Regions from separate parts of the Cytobacillus sp. IB215665 genome, predicted to be linked through region 1. Evidence: predicted binding sites of a transcription regulator. Region 1 holds the regulator's gene; the other holds the start of a gene.

Region 1 (10,312 bases):
AACCGTTCATCATGCGGCTATATGAAAGACCATTCATACGTGCTGCTGCGTTAATACGAGTGATCCATAGCTTACGGAAGTCACGTTTTTTCTGACGACGATCACGGTATGCATACATTAATGATTTCATTACTTGTTGATTAGCAACTTTATATAATGTATGTTTAGAACCGTAATATCCCTTAGCTAATTTTATTACTTTTTTACGACGTTGACGCGTCACTGTACCGCCTTTTACTCTTGGCATAGTAGTTTCCTCCTAAAATCGATAAGATGATCAAAATATCAGGAGAATTAAGCTTTAGATAAGTGTGTTAGCTTACTTTCACTCTTCGTGAATGCTATACACTAATCATCGGCTTGTTCTCTCCACTAATTTGAACTCCCTGTATATAAAACGAATTATTTTAAGTTATCAAGCAAGTGACGAATACGTTTGTAATCGCCTGAGCTTACTAATGTACCTTTACGTAGTTTACGTTTTTGCTTTGTAGATTTGTTAGCAAATAAATGGCTAGTATAAGCGTGTGAACGCTTCAGTTTCCCTGATCCAGTTTTCTTAAAACGCTTTGCAGCGCCACGATGAGTTTTCATTTTAGGCATAAGGTGTTCCTCCTCATTTCATTACTTTTCATTATTTGGTGCTAATATTAAAAACATGCTGCGCCCTTCCATTTTGGGCTTTGATTCAACTACACTTATATCATTACAAGCTTCTGAAAAGCGATCTAATACACGTTGACCAATTTCTTTATGCGTAATTGCTCGCCCTTTAAAACGAATTGACGCCTTAACTTTGTCTCCTTTTTCAAGGAACTTACGAGCGTTACGAAGTTTTGTGTTAAAGTCATGCTCTTCAATAGTTGGACTTAAACGAACTTCTTTCAGACTAATAACTTTTTGATTCTTGCGTGCTTCTTTATCTTTTTTCTGTTGTTCAAAACGGAATTTTCCATAGTCCATAATACGACAAACTGGCGGTTTCGCGTTTGGAGCAACTAAAACTAAATCAAGATTCGCTCTGGCTGCAATTTCTAATGCTTCATGCTTAGATTTAATTCCAAGCTGATCACCATCTTTACCAATTAAACGAACTTCGCGAGCACGTATGCTCTCATTGACGAACATATCCTTGCTAATAAGTAGCCACCTCCAAGGTTTTTTAAACACATTATTTGAACTATTGTGTACTCTACAACAATTGACAAGTATTGTTCCACTTTAATCATGGATAAAATATGACCAATCATGCAAAAAAGTGTGAGTACACAAGGCACCCACACTTTACGATTTATTAGTAAAGACACATATCGTATACCTGGCAACTGCAAACATGCGTCAAACAGGTGAGAAGCGGGTGCTTCTTCTTTTTAACAAACAAGTATTCTTTTTTCACCTTAGCTATTTTATCATTAACAATTAATTGTGTCAAGAAAAAGAATATTATCAAGCAACGTTTATTATTCTATCAAATTCCATTTTAATATGCAACATGAAAATATTAGTACTTAACGATTAACCTCTTTTGTCAATCCTTCTAAAAATTCAACAAATGGAACTGTCTCAGACTTCTGCTCTCCATATTTTCGCACATTCACTGCTTTTTCACTAATTTCATTATCACCAACAACAAGCATATAAGGAACTTTTTGCATTTGGTGCTCACGGATTTTATATCCAATCTTTTCATCACGTTCATCTAATTCAACTCGGAACCCTTGAGCTTGAAGCTGTTCCTGTACCTCTTTGGCATACGCTAGGTGAACATCAGGAGAGACTGGAATGACCTCAACTTGTACAGGAGCTAACCATGTAGGGAAGGCTCCCTTGTACTCCTCAATTAAAAATGCTACGAACCTTTCCATTGTAGATACAACCCCACGGTGAATAACAACTGGGCGATGCTGTTTGCCATCCTCACCAACGTAAGTGAGATCAAACCGTTCAGGTAATAAAAAGTCAAGTTGTACAGTTGATAAAGTTTCATCTTTACCTAATGCAGTTCTAACTTGAACATCAAGCTTTGGTCCATAGAAAGCCGCTTCTCCATCTGCTTCATAATACTCTAATTTCAGATCATCCATCGCTTCTTTTAGCATACTTTGTGCTTTTTCCCACATGACATCATCGTCAAAATATTTTTCTTTATCTTCAGGATCCCGATAAGACAAACGGAAAGAATAATCATTAATACCGAAGTCTTTATATACTTCTTGAATTAGTCGGACAACACGAATAAATTCATCTTTGATTTGATCAGGCCTAGTAAAAATATGAGCGTCATTTAATGTCATACCCCGAACACGTTGTAACCCGGATAAAGCACCTGACATTTCGTAACGATGCATCGTACCTAGTTCAGCAATTCGAATTGGTAGTTTTCGATAACTATGAATTTCATTTTTATAAATCATCATGTGATGTGGACAATTCATCGGTCTTAATACTAATTCTTCATTATCCATTTCCATCTTAGGAAACATGTCTTCTTGATAATGATCCCAGTGTCCAGAAGTCTTATATAAATCTACACTCCCTAATACTGGAGTATAGACGTGTTGATACCCTAGCTTTTCTTCTTTATCAACGATATAACGCTCAATTACTCTTCGAATAGTAGCACCTTTTGGTAGCCATAATGGTAGTCCTTGTCCTACTGTTATTGAATTAGAAAATAAGTTTAATTCTTTTCCTATTTTTCGATGGTCGCGCTCTTTTGCCTCTTCTAGAAAGCGTAAATGTTCCTTCAACTCTTCTTTTTTAAAGAAAGCTGTTCCATAAATACGTTGAAGCATCTTATTTTTACTATCACCACGCCAGTATGCCCCAGCGATGCTTAGCAGCTTAAATTCTTTAATTTTGCTCGTAAATGGAACATGAACTCCTCTGCAAAGGTCAAAAAATTCGCCTTGCTCATAAATTGATACAGTCTCACCAGCTGGAATATCATTTATTAATTCAAGCTTTAGATCATCATCTATTTCTTCAAAACGCTTTATTGCTTCTTCACGACTCACTTCATGACGTACAAATTCAATATTTTCATTAACAATCTTTTTCATTTCTTTTTCTATTTTTTGTAAATCGTCTGGACGAATAGATTCTTCCATATCAATATCGTAATAAAATCCATTTTCAATTACTGGACCTACACCAAGCTTCACATTTTTATAAAGACGTTTGATCGCTTGTGCCAATAAGTGGGCTGTACTATGACGTAAAATCTCTAACGCCTCATCCTCACCTTGTGTAATGATGGAAACAGTACCATCTTGTAAAATTGGTGATCGAAGATCAATATGCTCACCATTTAATTTTCCTGCAATTGCCTTTTTCTTTAATCCAGGACTTATGGATGCCGCAATATCTTCTGTCGTGATTCCTTTTTCATACTCCTTAATAGCACCATCTGGAAATGTCATGTTAATCATTTCTGACATCCTACTCACTCCTTTTTCATCATTTAATGTAATTAACCTCAACAACAACAATCCAATGTGGAAAACAGCGAAAACAAAAAAACCCATCCCTAAAAAAGGGACGAGTTTGGTCTCGTGGTTCCACCCTTGTTTCTTACTTATCGTCATGCAAAAGTAGATAAAGTAAGCTCAAGACATAGATAACGGATATCCCGCCAGTAATTAATAAATTGAAAACAATCGTTCACTACTGAAGTTTAGAGGTGGTAAGTATATTTTTCGTGTTAGGAAGATTTCAGCCGTGTCTTCCCTCTCTATAAACCGTAAAAATGATACCCATGTCCTCATCATAACCTTTAAAGAAGTTGTTCAAAAATTATTTATGTAGGTAATTATATTTTTATTAGTGTCGAAAATCAAGCCCATTATACAAATATTTTTCAGTCCATTATCTATTGTAGTGACTTAATTGCTGAAAATCTTGTTTTGGATAGATCTTTACACGTTCTTGAAAAATGTTGTGAATGGTTTGTATTAAACTATGATCAATTTCATCACTATAAATAATTACTGATTGTGGTGCTAGCGATACAAGAGGTGCAATCACAGATGAATCTATGTAAATAGATTGCGAAATCATCATCTTTCGATCTATTTGTTTCGTTAAATCTTCCCTTTGCAATTGTTCATATTGATCATTAAAAAAATGGAATAAATGTCCATTATCATGTAAAAGATGGACCTTGGAATAAATCGCTTGTCGTACGTGTAGTAAGTCACGTAATGTTTGAATAAAATTTTGATATTCCTGCTCAAGCTTATACTCATCTATAGCTAGTTCCGTGTATTCCAATAATTGTTGAAAATATTTCTTTAAGCGAAAACGGATAAAAGAATCGAATGAAAACGATATAGATTCGTGCAAAAAATCTTCTAATGATTGTCTAATAAGTGTTATTCTAGATTGAGCACATTTCATAGCTGGGAGATCATTTCTCTCCCCATTAAATATTGTATGTGCTATCTCAATTATTTGCCTTTGTTCGTCCGTGTTTTTAAAATAAAATGAATTTACAATAAATGATTGTAACCAATCATCCTCCTTTTTATCAATTATGTAATTTAGGAGCACAGGGATAACAAGCATATCTATAATCTTTTTCATATCTTTGTCAGGGCCAATTTTAACTAAATGGGCAAAATCATATGTAATTAGAACTGATTGGTCAGTTCCACTTTTTAACCTCTCACACACTTCACTTGCATCTAATTTATTTTGAAAATAAATTTCAATCAAGTTTGTCCCCCCTTTTGCCAACACCTGTTTATATATATATGGGGGATTTGATTATTTTAGAAGTTTCATTTTCGCTGTTTATAAGAAAGGCCGTTTTCCCTTTAATTTAATACTTGTCATTCTACGATATAGCAAAGTATACAAATTGAATTTTTTCCTAAAACCCTTTACAGTCACGTATATCACCGTATTGCTGTTGTATGCTTGTAGGGATCATCAGAGACAAAATTCACTTTAAAAGATTCCCAAAAACCAGTGCAATAGCACAACGTATATATACATCATCGTCTCAACTGTGGGTTTTTCATACTTAGAAGGTGGAAGGGGAGCTTTGTGGTAAAAAACAATAAAAATGCTTAATTAAACAACCAAAAAACGGCGTATCCATAGTAAGGATAGCCGCAACAGTTCAATTCTTGTCGTATCTTCTATTTTTCCCAGTAATTTCTACAGGAATTGTTAAATATTTGATTCGTTCCATAATCCTTGCTGCTTTCAGCTTTTCTTCTTCGCCCCGCTGAGAATAAGATAGATGGTGCTGAAGTTGATCATAACTAAAATTGGATGTAAAGAATGTAGGTAAGTTCTCAAGCATACGATACTGTAAAATTGGTCCTAAAATCTCATCACGTGTCCAACTTGTCATTGATTCAGCTCCAATATCATCAAGCATAAGTACCGACACCTTTTTTACCACTTCAATTTTATTATTTAACGATTGATCCTGAAATGAACCTTTCAGTTCACGTAAAAATTCTGGGAGATATATTAGCATTGTTGCTACATTTTTGCTTGCTAATTCATTCGCAATGGCCCCTAAAAGATATGTTTTACCTACTCCAAACGGACCATGAAAGAATAAACCTTTCCCACGGTTCTTGTCTTTATCATACTTTTCTATGAAGTCTTGTATTAAATGAACAGCTTTTAGTCTACTGTTATCATCTAGAGCAACTTGATCAACAGTAGCTTGAAGTATTTCACTTGGAATATTAATGGACTGTATAAGATCTTGTTGCTTTTTTTGTTCATCGTATTTTATTTTTTTATTACATTTATCATACTGTAAATCAATTGAATTTCCACTAATAACTAAAGTTGGCTCGTACCCTTTAATCATATTTGAACACTGGTCGAAAGATATACATTTCTGGCAATTTTTCGACTGGGTAATATATTCATATAATTTATTTAAGCTACGGTCAATCATATCTCCTGTTACTCTATCATGATGTTGATTTAAAAATTGTTGGATATCTGGATTTTGGAGTATTTCAGTTTTCATCTGATTTAACCGTAGTTGAAACTTATCATTTTGGAACAACTTAGACATCGTTTCGTTAATTCGCTCCACTCTTCTCCCCTCTTTTCCTATTTTGAATTTCCTTTATATTTCTTAATTCGCTCCTGAAGCTTTTGCCTTTCCATTTCAAAATCCACTTCTTCCACTTTTTCTTCACTTACCTGATCCTGCTTCTCTTCAACAAACCAATCAGGTAACAATTCTTTACGAACTGGTTTTCTTGCAGTCGAAGATCGTTTTTTGTTATTAGAATTTGCCCATGTTTGATATTGGCGATGCTCCTGCTTGGCTAACTCCATCGCTTGTTTCACGGTTTTAATATTTTTCCTTGACCAATGACTAGCTATCTTTTCAACGTAGCCTCTTGTGAGCTTCATGTCAGTACGAAGCAACACATAATAAATTAAGACGTTCACAACTCCTGGTAATAATTTCTGATTCACCATTACATCTTCAATAATTTGAAGGTCAGCAGCTGATGGTACAGAACCATCCGCAAGATCCATTAAAACCTTCTTTGGTGATATTAATTCAAGTTGTTTTATCAGTTGGTCTTCCTTTGTTTCTACCTGTTGATCATTCATTGTTCTTTGTGTGATCGGTTGTACTTGCTCGACAATAGAAGGTAGCCGATCACCATTCTCAAATTTATACCAGTCTCGTGCTTCTTTGCGAAGTTTCTCTATATCAATTTTATCATCCATAGTTAACGAGCTCATCGTAATTTTTTGCATTTCTATTGGGTCTATTTCATATAAAAACGATAGCTTTGTTATCATGTCTTTTACTTTATCAGTAATCGCCTTTTTTGGTACCATACTTTCGGATAAGCCAGCGAAAAATAAATTAAAATTAAATGTCTCTTGCAAATAAGTTGGTTCATTTTTTGCAGCATTATTGATATAGTTATTTCCTTCTTGAGGTAATAACTGTTCAATGATCTCATCGTTAGCATTAGATACCATTTCGGAAGGATGGATAGATTTAAAAATTTCATTAAATGATTTTGTTATCGGTGTATATTGAATACTGTCAATCTGTTTGTCTGAAAAGAAACGTTTTAGCTTTGCATATTTATTTTTTCCAACTCTATTATACAAAAAAACATTTAATACCCCGTCATTAAAAAATTGATCAGGAGATAATGGTGGTTGCAGCTCATAAATAAAATGACGAACATCATTTTCTTTTTTCTCATATGTTTTTAATAGTCCAATTCCCTCAAGCTTAAGCCTTTGTCTAAAGATTTCATGTAAATTACACTGCATAAGCCCCATTAAACTATGGTGTGTAGATTCTTCACTCCACAATCTATTTTCTTCAAGTTCAGCCCATAGAGTCATAAATAAACTATAAGCACCATTTTCAATTAATGGTTGATAGAGCAACGTTATTATTTTTCGATCAAACTCTTGTAATATCGTTTTACAACTCACATAATATCGATCTACAGGAATTAATTCTTTCCAATGATGTTCCACTATATAACCTAACCTTTCATAGATATTCTAACTATTCCTATGTCCAATATATTAAAAAAAGAGCTTGAAGAATATTCTTAAGCTCCTATCTAAATTTCTTTTTTTATTAGTTCTTTTAATTCTTCTATAAAAACGTTGATATCTTTAAATTGTCTGTAAACGGAAGCAAAACGAACGTATGATACTTCATCAATTTTGGCCAATTTTTCCATGACCATCTCACCTATCATCTCGCTACCTACCTCGGAATAACCTTGACTTCTTAAGTCCTTCTCAATGAAGTTGATGATCTCTTCTAATTGAGTTAAGGAAACAGGCCTTTTTTCACAAGCTTTAATAAGGCCACGTAGAATCTTTTCGCGACTGAATTCTTCTCTTGTTCCTTCTTTTTTAACAACGATAAGTGGTAATTCTTCCACCTTTTCAAACGTTGTAACACGATATTGACACACTTCACATTCACGTCTTCTTCTTATAGCGCGTCCTTCATCTACAGGCCGAGAATCTAATACCCTAGTTCCATTATGTTGACAAGAAGGGCATTTCATACAATCAGCTCCGTTCTTTTCTTGCTGAGTTTTTAATATAGGCTGCTTTCACATTAGTTGTTACTTATCGTAATAAGCTGTTTTCGTATAGAATATTGTTTTTCGTATTAACGTATACAGTTTTTCTTCTCTAAAGACTATGAAAAGCATATAATACATATCAGTTTCTCTAATGTAAGTATAAAAAGCAACAAAGTTTACGAAAAGAGCCTTAATAGAAGAGAACATAGCTTTCCTTAGGTTTCTTGTTCTCTATACTCTAATGATATAAAAAGACGAAACTAAGTACAAGCATAAAAATAAAGAGGTATATTCCTATACCCCTTTTTTTTGTTCGAACATTTATATAATTGTTATAGAACTTTTAATTTTGATTTTTGCACTTGCACTGGACCCATTCCACGAGGTAATTCAATATTTTCACGTGATTCAGCACCTAGAGCTTCTGCAATATGCTGTGCAGCAACATTAGGGTCAATACGATCACCACATGTATAAACGTCTATGCTAGCATAACCATGCTCGGGAAAGCTGTGTATTGTTAAATGAGATTCAGAAATAATTACAACACCACTTACTCCATGAGGAGCAAATTTATGGAAAGCAACTTCTCTAACTTCAGCACCTGACTTTAATGCTGCATCAACAAAAATCTTTTCAATTTCATTGATATCATTTAACTTTTCAAAATTACAACCCCACAGCTCAGAAATAACGTGTCTACCCATTGTTTCCATATGCTAGTCCCCCTTAAGCGATAAATATTATTCAGACATGAATTTCTTCTAACAGATATTTTTCATAACTACCACGGGGGAAAGTTAGTCCAAAGAGGTCCTAACCCTTTAAGTAGCTACAGTACCTAATCATCAAGAAGTTCACGAAAAATAGTATACTTTGTTTGTGTGATTTTTGCAACAACCTTTTCTATTTTTATTCGCGTAAGTTAAGGACGTATTTATTTGTGGTGATACTATTTACATTTTCCTTTTTAAAAACAAATATCCGATAAAACTTGTGGAAATAACAATAGCTGCACGTCAATTCCTCCAAAGTCTTATGATTAACTACAGAATGCCCTGAAGGTCTTCATGTGGATTTCAACGGCAAGTATAAGGCGAGTTCTTGATCTTGGAATAGATACTTTACTAAAACTTCCATTAGTATTGTGTCATCGGTAGACACAGTCCTTTCTCAGAAAAGCGATGCTCACTCAAAAAGATCATAACATCTCATAATATTTCCCTATCCGTTAAATTATATGGCAAAAAGTTTATTGAGATTGTAACTAAATAATATTTGCAATAGGATTATATCTCATTTCCTATTAGTAGGAACTCAATTACATGCATGTTATTTCTTAATATACAAACATCAATCCATGTGAAAACGCATTTGATAAATACTATCATCGTAAAGGTTGTTATTGTTATCCAAGTTTTATACGATTGTCATCGTTTAATTGAAGGAATGATGCCAAGAACCCTAAAAGAATTAGTAGCTTAAAAACAACTAGCTATACGAGGACAACCAAAGAAAAAAGAGTATATTTAAATAAACATACTCTTTGGCTATATAATCCATATCTTTTTGCTATTTTTATCCAACCTTCATTTCTGTTTTTTTCATCATTTCACATGCTACATATTTAACTAAATCTACAACTCGACATGAATAGCCCCACTCATTATCATACCAAGCAAGAATTTTTATTTTCCGATTGTTTAAAACCATCGTTGATAAACCATCAATGATCGAAGAATGGGGATTTGTATTGAAATCAACCGATACTAACGGCTCTGTTGTAAAATCAATAATCCCTTTTAAATAAGTATTAGATGCAATGATAAATGCATCATTTATTTCATCAATTGTTACATCTCTCTTTACATCCACGACTAAATCCACAAGTGATACGTTTGAAGTTGGGACACGTAACGCCATACCGTGTAATTTTCCTTTTAACTGCGGTAGAACAAGTGATAACGCTTTCGCAGCACCTGTACTTGTAGGAATAATTGATTGTGCACACGCACGCGCACGACGTAGATCTTTATGAGGATTGTCTATATTTTTTTGATCATTCGTATATGCATGTACTGTTGTCATTAAACCACTTTCTATTCCAAATTGTTCATCAATTATTTTGGCAACTGGCGCCAAGCAATTAGTTGTACATGATGCATTTGAAATAATATCGTGCTCTTCTGTATTAAATTTATTCTCATTTACTCCCATTACGACTGTAATATCTTCATTTTTTC
Region 2 (10,312 bases), 320 kb from region 1:
TTAGTACAAGTATTACAACCCCCAAGGTCTTCGACTGTTCCTTTACGACAAACAGGACATGTATTACCAATTTCAGAGCCAATTGTTACATCAGTCGAGCGTAAATCATTAATTGTATCTACTAAGACTACGTGGCTTTTTACAGAATCACGTTCAGGAATTTCCGCACCTTTCTTATCAACAGTATTTTCTTCAGCTTTTAAAGTAAGTACTTGTGCATCTCTACTTCCGTCGACATAAACTGTCCCGCCTTTTGCACCACCTTTATATAAGCGTTCATATACCTTCTCAACTTGCTCAACAGTATATCCACGTGGTGCATTTACTGTTTTACTAATCGAGCTATCGATCCAGTGCTGAATAGTACATTGTACATCCGCATGTGCTTGAGGAGAAAGTTCCATCGCTGAAATAAACCAGTTTGGCAAATCATTTGCATCTACATGTGGATTTTCATCTAAATATTCTTGAACGATATCTGCTTTTACTTCAATGAATTTTCCTAATCTTCCACTTCTAAAGTAAGAGAATGAAAAATAAGGTTCAAGTCCTGTTGATACACCAACCATCGTCCCTGTACTTCCTGTTGGCGCTACAGTTAATAAGTGAGAGTTCCTAATACCATATTTTTTAATATTTTCTTTTATATCTTCAGGCATACGTTTCATATAACCAGTTTCTGTGAAGGCTGTTCGCAAACTAATCGTATCTTTTTCAGTTTCACCAACAAGAAATGGAAAGCTTCCTTTCTCCTTCGCTAGTTCCACTGAAGTGCGATAAGCAGTTGTTGCAATTACTTCAAATACCTGATCTATTAGATCGTCACCAGCCTTTGACCCGTACTCTGTTTCACAATAAATAAGCAGGTCATGTAGTCCCATAACACCTAAACCGACACGACGTTCCCCTAATGCTTGTTTCTTATTTTCCTGCAAGAAATATGGTGTAGCATCAATAACATTGTCTTGCATTCTAACGCCTACTTCAACAGTTTGTTTCAGTTTATCAAAATTCACAGTCTTCGTATTTTTATCGGCCATTTCTGCTAAGTTAACAGCTGCAAGGTTACAAACTGAATAAGGGGCAAGAGGCTGTTCTCCACAAGGGTTTGTTGCTACAACCTGTTGTCCATAAGCTTTTGCATTAGTCATGTCATTTGCATTATCTATGAAGAAAATACCTGGTTCGGCAGAGTAGGTAGCACAAATATTAATTAAATTCCAAAGTTCTTTTGCTTTAATTTTACGATATACACGAACTTTATACCCTAACTCTTCCCATTTCCTTACATCACCTATTTTATGCCAATTCTCATTATATTCTTGCATTTCTTTTTCATTATAACTTTCTACATCTGGGAACCGAAGATCATAATAACCGTCTGCTTCAACTGCTTCCATAAACTCTTTCGTTAAACATACTGAAATGTTAGCTCCAGTTAAAAACTCTGAGTTATGCACACTGTAAGTCCCATTTTCTTGTAATTTCTCTTCAGCGTCATGAATAATCTCTGTTGTAAAGCCACCAAGACCAGGCATGTTTTTATAGTTAACAATCCCTTGGTACATTGCTTTATCTTGCTCTGTCAAACGATTAAACTTAAGTTTATCTTGAGCACACTTTATAATTGTTTCGTCACTTGTATTTTCTAATAAAAATCTCAAAATACGTGGATTTTGCATTTTCGAGATGATGAATTCAATAATATCTGGGTGCCAATCAGCTAACATAATCATCTGTGCTCCTCGACGTGATCCCCCTTGCTCAACAAGGTGAGTTAGCTTTGCAATATCATCTAACCAAGATACTGACCCTGATGATTTACCGTTTACGCCCTTTGCTAAAGTATTGCGGGGCCTTAATGTGGAACCGTTTGTACCAACACCACCACCACGACTCATAATCTCCATCACTTGCTTACGATGTTCAGATATACCTTCACGTGAATCTTGAACAAATGGCATAACGTAACAATTAAAGTATGTCACATCAGTGTTAGCACCTGCACCATACAACACTCTTCCTGCTGGGACAAAGTTCAGGTTAACTAATTCATCATAATACTTTTCAAACCACTCTTTACGCTTTTCTTCATTTGATTCAACGGATGCAAGTCCATTTGCATTACGCTTTGCTATTTGTTCATAATAAATTTCCAGCGGCTTTTCAATTACATCTAGTGAGCGTTTTACAATGCCTGTTTCAATTTCTTCAGCACGTTCAAGTGCACCACGATATTCTTCCTCGATCCTTACTTGTGCAAATTTGTTCTTCCAATCAATCTCTTCAATAAACCCAAGGCCACGGGCGGGAAATTTCGGGTCTTCCTTAATTGTTAACACCACAAAATCACCTGCTGATAAAGTAACTTTTTCAGTATCTTTAAACGAGTACCGATCAAGCATTACAAGCCTTGAAACCCCTTTGTGCGTTAACTTCATGTCTGGTGAAATTTGATGAACTTGGGGATAAAGTTGAATATCCTTATTTAATCTCTCTACGTTCACTTTCATTTTCTCTTTTAGCACAACAGTCATTGCTACAACTCCCTTTATTAATATCACTATTTTGTATGTACATTCTCACGAAGTATTTTTGTTCATATGTTATAAAAATGATGTCATTGATAATTTACCATATTTCAGTCAACCAATCAATATATAGTGTTACATTTAAATGATTTAATACTACATATTGATTCTAGGTCAAGTGTTCTATGATTTGTCAAACAAAAAAAAGAACACATATCATAGAAAAATGAAGAAAACAGTCGCATATGTAGTTTAATATACGAATTTCTAACTAATTTAGAAGTTGCATTATTTTATCCGTAGGAAGTATGTCCCAAATAGGCTGTTTTATCAATGAATTGTCAATTTAATGTTGCAGAATCTACAAAAATAAAAGTAGAGTTCGTAGAATTTTTTAAAAAAAGATGGCGTGTTTTATTAGAGTTTTGGAAAAAGAACAACAAGAAGCCAAAGAAAAGAGGATAACTCATAAACGAAAGACATATCTCATACCCTATATCTTGTATAATAATAAGGTGTATACCTCCTTTATATACAGCATATAGGGTATAAGACAAGCCATCCTGAGTTACCCTCTTCAATTTATTAAACTCTTCTCGTTGCTATTGTTACCAAATCATTAACCGAAATGATTTTAAATGTTAATCTTCGTTGTACAGAAGAATGCCATTATCGTATTTAGCTCAAAAACGAAAAGCAACAATTAATGCGAAAAATTATTTAGTGAGACTGTTTTCGAACTGCTTCTAGCACATATAGAACTAATAGTTGTGTTATCTTTACACCTTTAACGAAAAGAACCTTCAGTTATTTGCGAAAATTCCATTCATCATTCTCATATCGTTTTGTTGCTATATCATTTACATACGCTAATTCATCTTGCGTTAATTCATACGGTTCTAAATCAATATTTAACCCTTTTGCAAACCCTGCTTTAAACGCAGATTTCGCCTCTCCTATTGTAACTTCCTCTTCCCTTAATTCATTGATTGCAACAGCTTTATTTTTAAACTGTCTTTGTAACCTTTCTTTAACACGTTCATTAGGATATTTAAAAAGACTAAAGAGCACATCTTCATCTAAATCAAGTAATATCGAACCATGTTGGAGGATAACCCCTTTTTGTCTCGTTTGTGCACTCCCAGCTACTTTTCTTCCTTCAACGACTAACTCATACCAAGAAGGTGCATCAAAGCAAACCGAAGATCGTGGATTTTTCAAGCTGCTTCGCTCTTCCTCTGATTTTGGAATAGCAAAATATGCATCTAAGCCAAGCTTTTTAAAACCTTCTAATAACCCTTCAGATATGACTCTGTAAGCTTCAGTTACTGAATGAGGCATATTAGGATATTTCTCTGAAACAATTACACTATATGTTAATTCATTGTCATGAAGTACCCCTCTACCACCAGTAGGCCTTCTTACAAATCCTAACCCGTGTTTTTTTACAGCATTTAAGTCAATTTCTCTCTCTATTTTTTGGAAATAACCAATTGATAACGTTGGAGGAGACCAGCCATAAAAACGAATAGTAGGAGGAATCTTACCTTGGCTATGCCATTCCAATAATGCTTCATCTAATGCCATATTAAATGCTGGTGAACAATTTCCAGAATCGATAAACCGCCATTTTTCTTTCATATCTCTACCTCTTTTATTTAGCTTTCTTTTGCGTGTCTATAGTCTACCAAATGTAAGATATATTTGAAAAGCAATAAGGATTTCCTTTACTAATCAAAGCCTAGCCTTATATAATAATGTATGTCGATAGAAAGAGAAGAAAAGGGGTAGATCTCGTGGAACTATTATTAATTATCGTTGGTGCTGTGCTCGTTTACTTTGTAATTATGACGGTATACCGCAGAAGAATATTAACTTCATTAACTGAGGAGCAATTTCGTGAGGGATATCGAAAAGCTCAATTAATAGATGTACGTGAGCAAAATGAATTTGAAGGTGGGCATATATTAGGTGCTAGAAATATTCCATTGTCACAATTGAAAATGCGAATTAATGAACTTAGACCTGATAAACCTGTATATTTATATTGCCAAAGCAGTATTAGAAGTGGTAGAGCTGCACAAACATTGAGAAGAAAAGGATTTAAAGACCTTTACCATTTAAAAGGCGGATTTAAGAAATGGTCTGGAAAAATTAAAGTAAAAAAATAATTAAAAGTATAACACACCTACAATTCTTCAATCATCCTGTTCAAAATCTCTTATAAAGTATTAGTTAAATAAGATAAGGCTTTTTTATCATTGATTTTTTAATTATGTAGTTCATAACACCCTTGCTCTATGGAACAATAGCAACATTAATTTACAAAAAGAGCTTAAGAAAAAACAAAGGATTCTCCAATAATTGGTGAATCCTTTGTTTTCGTTATTTTTTATATCTTAGTATCGGCTTACGGGCTGCAATTGTCTCATCTAATCGTTTTACAACTGTTGTATGTGGTGCTTCTTGAACAATTTCTGGATTCTCCTCTGCTTCATTTGCTATTTGGATCATCGCTTCAATAAAAGCATCGAGTGTCTCCTTCGATTCCGTTTCTGTAGGCTCGATCATTATACATTCTTCTACATTTAATGGAAAATAAATTGTAGGTGGATGGTAGCCAAAATCCAACAACCGCTTAGCGATATCAAGTGTACGCACGCCTAATTTTTTTTGACGTTTTCCAGATAATACAAACTCATGCTTACAATGCTTATCGAAAGGTAGATCAAAATGTGGTGCAAGACGTCGCATCATATAATTTGCATTTAACACAGCATATTCGGTAACTGCATTCAATCCATCAGGACCCATTGATCTGATGTACGTATAAGCACGAACGTTGATTCCGAAATTTCCGTAGAAAGGTTTAACTCTACCAATAGCTTGTGGGCGATAGTAATCGAATGTAAAGCCTGTTTCATCTTTTATTAATACTGGTTTTGGTAGAAAAGGAAGCAAGTCTTCTTTAACTCCAACTGGCCCTGAACCTGGTCCACCTCCACCATGTGGACCTGTAAATGTCTTATGAAGGTTTAAATGAACAACATCAAATCCCATATCGCCAGGTCGTGCTTTACTTAACACCGCATTTAAATTAGCACCATCGTAATAAAGCTTCCCTCCAGCTCCATGGACAATCTCCGCCATTTCAATAATATTTTCTTCAAATAGTCCTAACGTATTTGGGTTTGTTAGCATTAACGCTGCAGTATCTTGTCCAACAACACGCTTTAAATCTTCAAGGTCAACTAGCCCATTGTCATCAGATTTTACTGTTACAGTTTCCAAGCCTGCTACTGTTGCTGATGCAGGATTAGTACCGTGTGCTGAATCTGGTACGATGACCTTTGTTCGATTAAAATCATTGTTTGCTTCATGATAAGCACGGATCATCATTAACCCTGTCCATTCACCATGTGCACCAGCTGCAGGCTGTAATGTTACAGCATCCATCCCAGTAATTTCTACTAAATGCTCTTGTAAATCATACATGAGCTCAAGTGCCCCTTGTACTGTACCCTCATCTTGTAAAGGATGGATGTTTGCAAATCCACTAAATCGCGCCACATTTTCATTAATTTTTGGATTATACTTCATCGTACAAGAACCTAGTGGGTAAAACCCTGAATCAACTCCATGATTCCGATTTGATAAAGCTGTGTAATGGCGCATAATGTCTAATTCAGACACCTCTGGTAACTCTGGCTCATCTACCCTTATATAATCATTAGGTAAAACATCATTAACATTTATATTAGGGACATCTAAATCTGGTAAGCTGTAACCAATTCTCCCTTGCTTGGATAACTCAAAAATTAATGGTTGCTCTTGATTATTCATTGTCATCCCCCAATTCCTTCACAAATGTATCAATCTCTGCCTTTGTACGTAGCTCGGTAACCGCTACTAACATATGATTCTCTAGCTCAGCAAAATCTTTACCTAAATCGTATCCGCCGATAATCCCTTTATCTAATAGCTTACGATTGATTTCTTTTACTGATTTTCGTAATTTAATGACAAATTCATTAAAGAAAGGACCTTCAAATGCTATTTCAAAACCATGCGCTTTAAGTTGATTTTTTGCATATTGCGATTTTTGTATGTTTTGAGTTGCCATATGTTTAACACCTTTTTTCCCAAGGGCGGTCATTGCAACAGAGGCTGCTAACGCATTTAACGCTTGATTTGAACAAATATTCGACGTTGCTTTATCTCTACGAATATGTTGCTCACGTGCTTGAAGTGTTAAAACAAAACCACGGCGTCCATCTTCATCCACTGTTTGACCAACAAGGCGTCCAGGGACTTTCCTCATAAGTTTCGAAGTGACCGCAAAATATCCACAATGCGGACCACCATATTGGGTAGGTATGCCAAATACTTGTGCATCACCAATAACAATATCTGCCCCGAAGGCACCTGGTGGTGTTAAAGCCCCTAATGATAATGGATTACTCGATACTACAAACATACTTTTTTCTGAATGTGCTATTTCTTCTATTTCTTTTAATGGTTCAATTTGTCCAAAGAAATTAGGGTATTGTACAATTACTGAAGCAACCGTATCATCCATTTCTTTTGCTAGTTCACGGACATCAGTTACACCGTTATTTGCTGGTATTTCAACAACTTCGATACGCTGTCCCTTAGCATAAGTTTTCAATACTTCGATTGATTCAGGGTGCACCGTCTTTGAAACGAGTACTTTCTTCTTACGTGTATGTCCTGCACTTAACATTGCTGCTTCAGCAAGTGCTGTTCCGCCATCATACATTGAAGAATTGGCTACATCCATCCCTGTTAATTCACAAATCATCGTTTGAAATTCAAAGATGGCTTGCAGTTCTCCTTGAGAAATTTCTGGTTGGTATGGTGTATAAGCTGTGTAAAATTCTGACCGAGAAATAACATGGTCTACTATAATTGGCATATAATGGCTATAGACTCCTGCACCTAGAAAAGACGCGTGCGTTTGTGTATTGGCATTTTTTTCAGCAAGCGCAGCCATCTCTCGTGTTAATTCAGGTTCAGAAGAGGCTTGTTTAATATTGTATTCCCCATTAAATCGAACACCTTCTGGAATATCATTAAAAAGTTCATCAATTGAGCTAACTCCAATAGCTTCAAGCATCTCTTTTTTATCATGTTCAGTCATTGGTAAATAGCGATGTTTCATAACTTTACCCCTCTCTTCTATAAAGTACTTATTTTTTTGGACGTTTATATAACGGCGTTGAAACTACTATTGCTCTCAATTTTCGTTTTCGAACTTGAACTTCAACTTCTGTTCCTAGTTCAGTAAATTCAGTTTTCAGCAAGGCGAGACCAACATTTTTCTTAAGAGTTGGTGATTGAGTTCCAGTAGTTACCTCACCGATTCTTTCGTCTCCTATATACACATCATAACCATGTCTCGGAATGCCTTTGTCAATCATTTCAATACCGACTAACTTGCGTACTATACCCTCATTTTTTTGCTCAACTAACCGTTGCTTCCCTAAAAAATGATCAACATCTTTGTTCACCTTAACAGCAAAGCCTATGCCAGCTTCCAACGGTGAAATATCTTTTGAAAGTTCTTGGCCATATAATGGTAGGTTAGCTTCAAAACGAAGTGTATCACGCGCTCCAAGTCCACATGGCTGAATCCCTTCAGGCTTACCTTCTTCAAGGATTTCTTTCCAAATATGGATAGAATCTTCGTTATCGCAATATATTTCAAACCCATCTTCCCCAGTATAACCTGTTCGAGACACAAGGGCTTTATATCCTTTCAAATCTACATTATCGAGAAATTTAAAAAACTTAATGTCTTGTAGATTCGTTGATGTTAGTTTTTGAAGAACATTCTCCGCTAATGGTCCCTGTATAGCAAGCTGTGCAACATTCGCTGAAATATTTTCTAGAACAACATCCCCGAAAAGGTGTGATTGTAACCACTCATAATCTTTAGTTATATTCGCTGCATTTACAACGAGCAAAAAATTGTTATCAGACTTTTTATATATTAATAAATCGTCTACTGTTCCTCCATCTTCATAACACATTGCTGTGTATTGAGCACTTCCATTCTTTAACTTTGATACATCATTTGTCATCATTTTTTGCAAATATGCTAAACTACCTTCACCTTTAACAGTGATTTCCCCCATATGCGATACATCAAAAAGTCCCGCACGCGTTCGTACTGCTTCATGTTCCTCTAAAATACTAGAAAATTGTACTGGTAAATCCCAGCCACCAAAATCGATCGTTTTAGCACCAGATTGTTCGTATACTTCAAACAGAGGTGTACGCTTTAATTGAGACATATTATTTCCTCCCCTTTGTAATAATTAAATGCGTAAGCGTCTTGTTTATCCCCAACAAGCACTGGAGGCATATTACTTGAAGGCGGCATTTACCTTCAGGTGATATGGTGAAGTGACCTCGAGTAGCTAAGCGCTTGGACATACAAACGTTACCGAAATGCACATGCAAAAAAAGACAGAGTAACTCCACAATATATTTGTGAAGATCTCTGTCCTGGTACCTGAAAGTTTACCTTATTGATTCGATTTTGTTCGTTCAATAAAGCTTGCCCCTTTGGTAGTTCATCATTTTCGCTATGTAATACTTCACTGCCGCAAAAAATGAAGAACATTCTCCAGAGTTGCGTCAAGTAGAAGTCTTTTTGCCTGAGAGATTCACAAATTAATGCTTGCTCCTTCGGCGCTACAAATACGTAGTCTCTCCCTCTACCGTCATTCGCTGTTAATATTAATTTTAAAACTTGCACATACTACAATAAAATATACTATCATCCTACCATTAGTTGACCTTATTGAGCAATATAATATTTCTAACGTTATTGAACGGGAAAAGATTAAATGTTCGTGTTTTGCTAAAGTAAATCGCTTACAATACTGATTTTTAGTCAAATCGATATAAAACAATGATTTTCCCCGAAATAAGAAACTTTTTATCACAAGGGGGACATAGCATATGAAAGTTAATATTCAATTCGATGAAACATGGCAAGAAAACTTTTCAAAGCGTATTAACGATGATGGGCCGTGGGTAAACAACAACCTGTATAAATTGGCAATTGAAGCAGCTGAACACTCTGTCATTCCAACATTCGATGGATTGCAAGCTCCTAAACATTTACCAAACCTCACTCCTCTACCTCATCAATTAGATGTTGCAAAACAGGTTGTGGAAAAAATGAACGGCAAGGCGATCTTAGCTGATGAAGTTGGTTTAGGAAAAACGATTGAAGCTGGTCTCATTTTAAAAGAGTACATGATCCGTGGATTGGTTAAGAAAGTATTAATTTTAGTACCTGCCTCCCTCGTTACTCAATGGTGTAAAGAATTAAATGAAAAATTTTTTATACCAGCTATTCAACAAAAGAAAAGTTATGTTTGGGAGCAGTGTGACGTTGTCGTTTCATCAATTGATACAGCAAAACGCAATCCACATCGAGAGATTATCTTCGAACAAAGCTATGATTTAATTATTATTGATGAGGCCCATAAATTAAAAAACAATAAAACAAAAAACTATGAGTTTGTTCAGCATTTAAAGAAAAAGTTTTGTTTATTATTAACAGCTACACCTATACAAAATAAAATTGAAGAAATATTTAACCTCGTTTCGCTTCTTAAACCAGGACATTTAGGTAATCAAGATTATTTTGAACAAGCTTTTTCTGCTAAAAATCGCACTGTTGAAAATGATAAATATTTAAAAGAGCTTGTAAATAAAGTTATGCTCAGAAATCGTCGAGGCGA

What was found. Region 1 encodes NrdR, which represses ribonucleotide reductase genes. Its sites were predicted from a motif close to AACACNATATATNGTGTT; they were not measured.
Region 2: a site for NrdR is predicted at 2,651-2,668, ahead of SLH52_RS03735 (vitamin B12-dependent ribonucleotide reductase). Genes of this name have one in related genera too.

Annotation. Positions count from the first base shown of each region.
Region 1 is NZ_JAXBME010000002.1:36,755-47,066, reverse strand. Features, by position in the region: gene rplT (50S ribosomal protein L20) at 1-247, opposite strand, end outside; gene rpmI (50S ribosomal protein L35) at 403-603, opposite strand; gene infC (translation initiation factor IF-3) at 625-1,128, opposite strand; ribosomal protein L20 leader region at 1,247-1,375, opposite strand; gene thrS (threonine--tRNA ligase) at 1,509-3,440, opposite strand; T-box leader at 3,534-3,779, opposite strand; gene ytxC (putative sporulation protein YtxC) at 3,868-4,716, opposite strand; gene dnaI (primosomal protein DnaI) at 5,126-6,070, opposite strand; gene SLH52_RS02230 (replication initiation and membrane attachment family protein) at 6,088-7,500, opposite strand; gene nrdR (transcriptional regulator NrdR) at 7,590-8,048, opposite strand; gene speD (adenosylmethionine decarboxylase) at 8,402-8,785, opposite strand; gene SLH52_RS02215 (glyceraldehyde-3-phosphate dehydrogenase) at 9,648-10,312, opposite strand, start outside.
Region 2 is NZ_JAXBME010000002.1:352,694-363,005, reverse strand. Features, by position in the region: gene SLH52_RS03735 (vitamin B12-dependent ribonucleotide reductase) at 1-2,537, opposite strand, end outside; gene SLH52_RS03730 (biotin/lipoate A/B protein ligase family protein) at 3,339-4,172, opposite strand; gene SLH52_RS03725 (rhodanese-like domain-containing protein) at 4,379-4,702, shown strand; gene gcvPB (aminomethyl-transferring glycine dehydrogenase subunit GcvPB) at 4,917-6,374, opposite strand; gene gcvPA (aminomethyl-transferring glycine dehydrogenase subunit GcvPA) at 6,367-7,713, opposite strand; gene gcvT (glycine cleavage system aminomethyltransferase GcvT) at 7,742-8,848, opposite strand; glycine riboswitch at 9,193-9,284, opposite strand; gene SLH52_RS03705 (DEAD/DEAH box helicase) at 9,522-10,312, shown strand, end outside.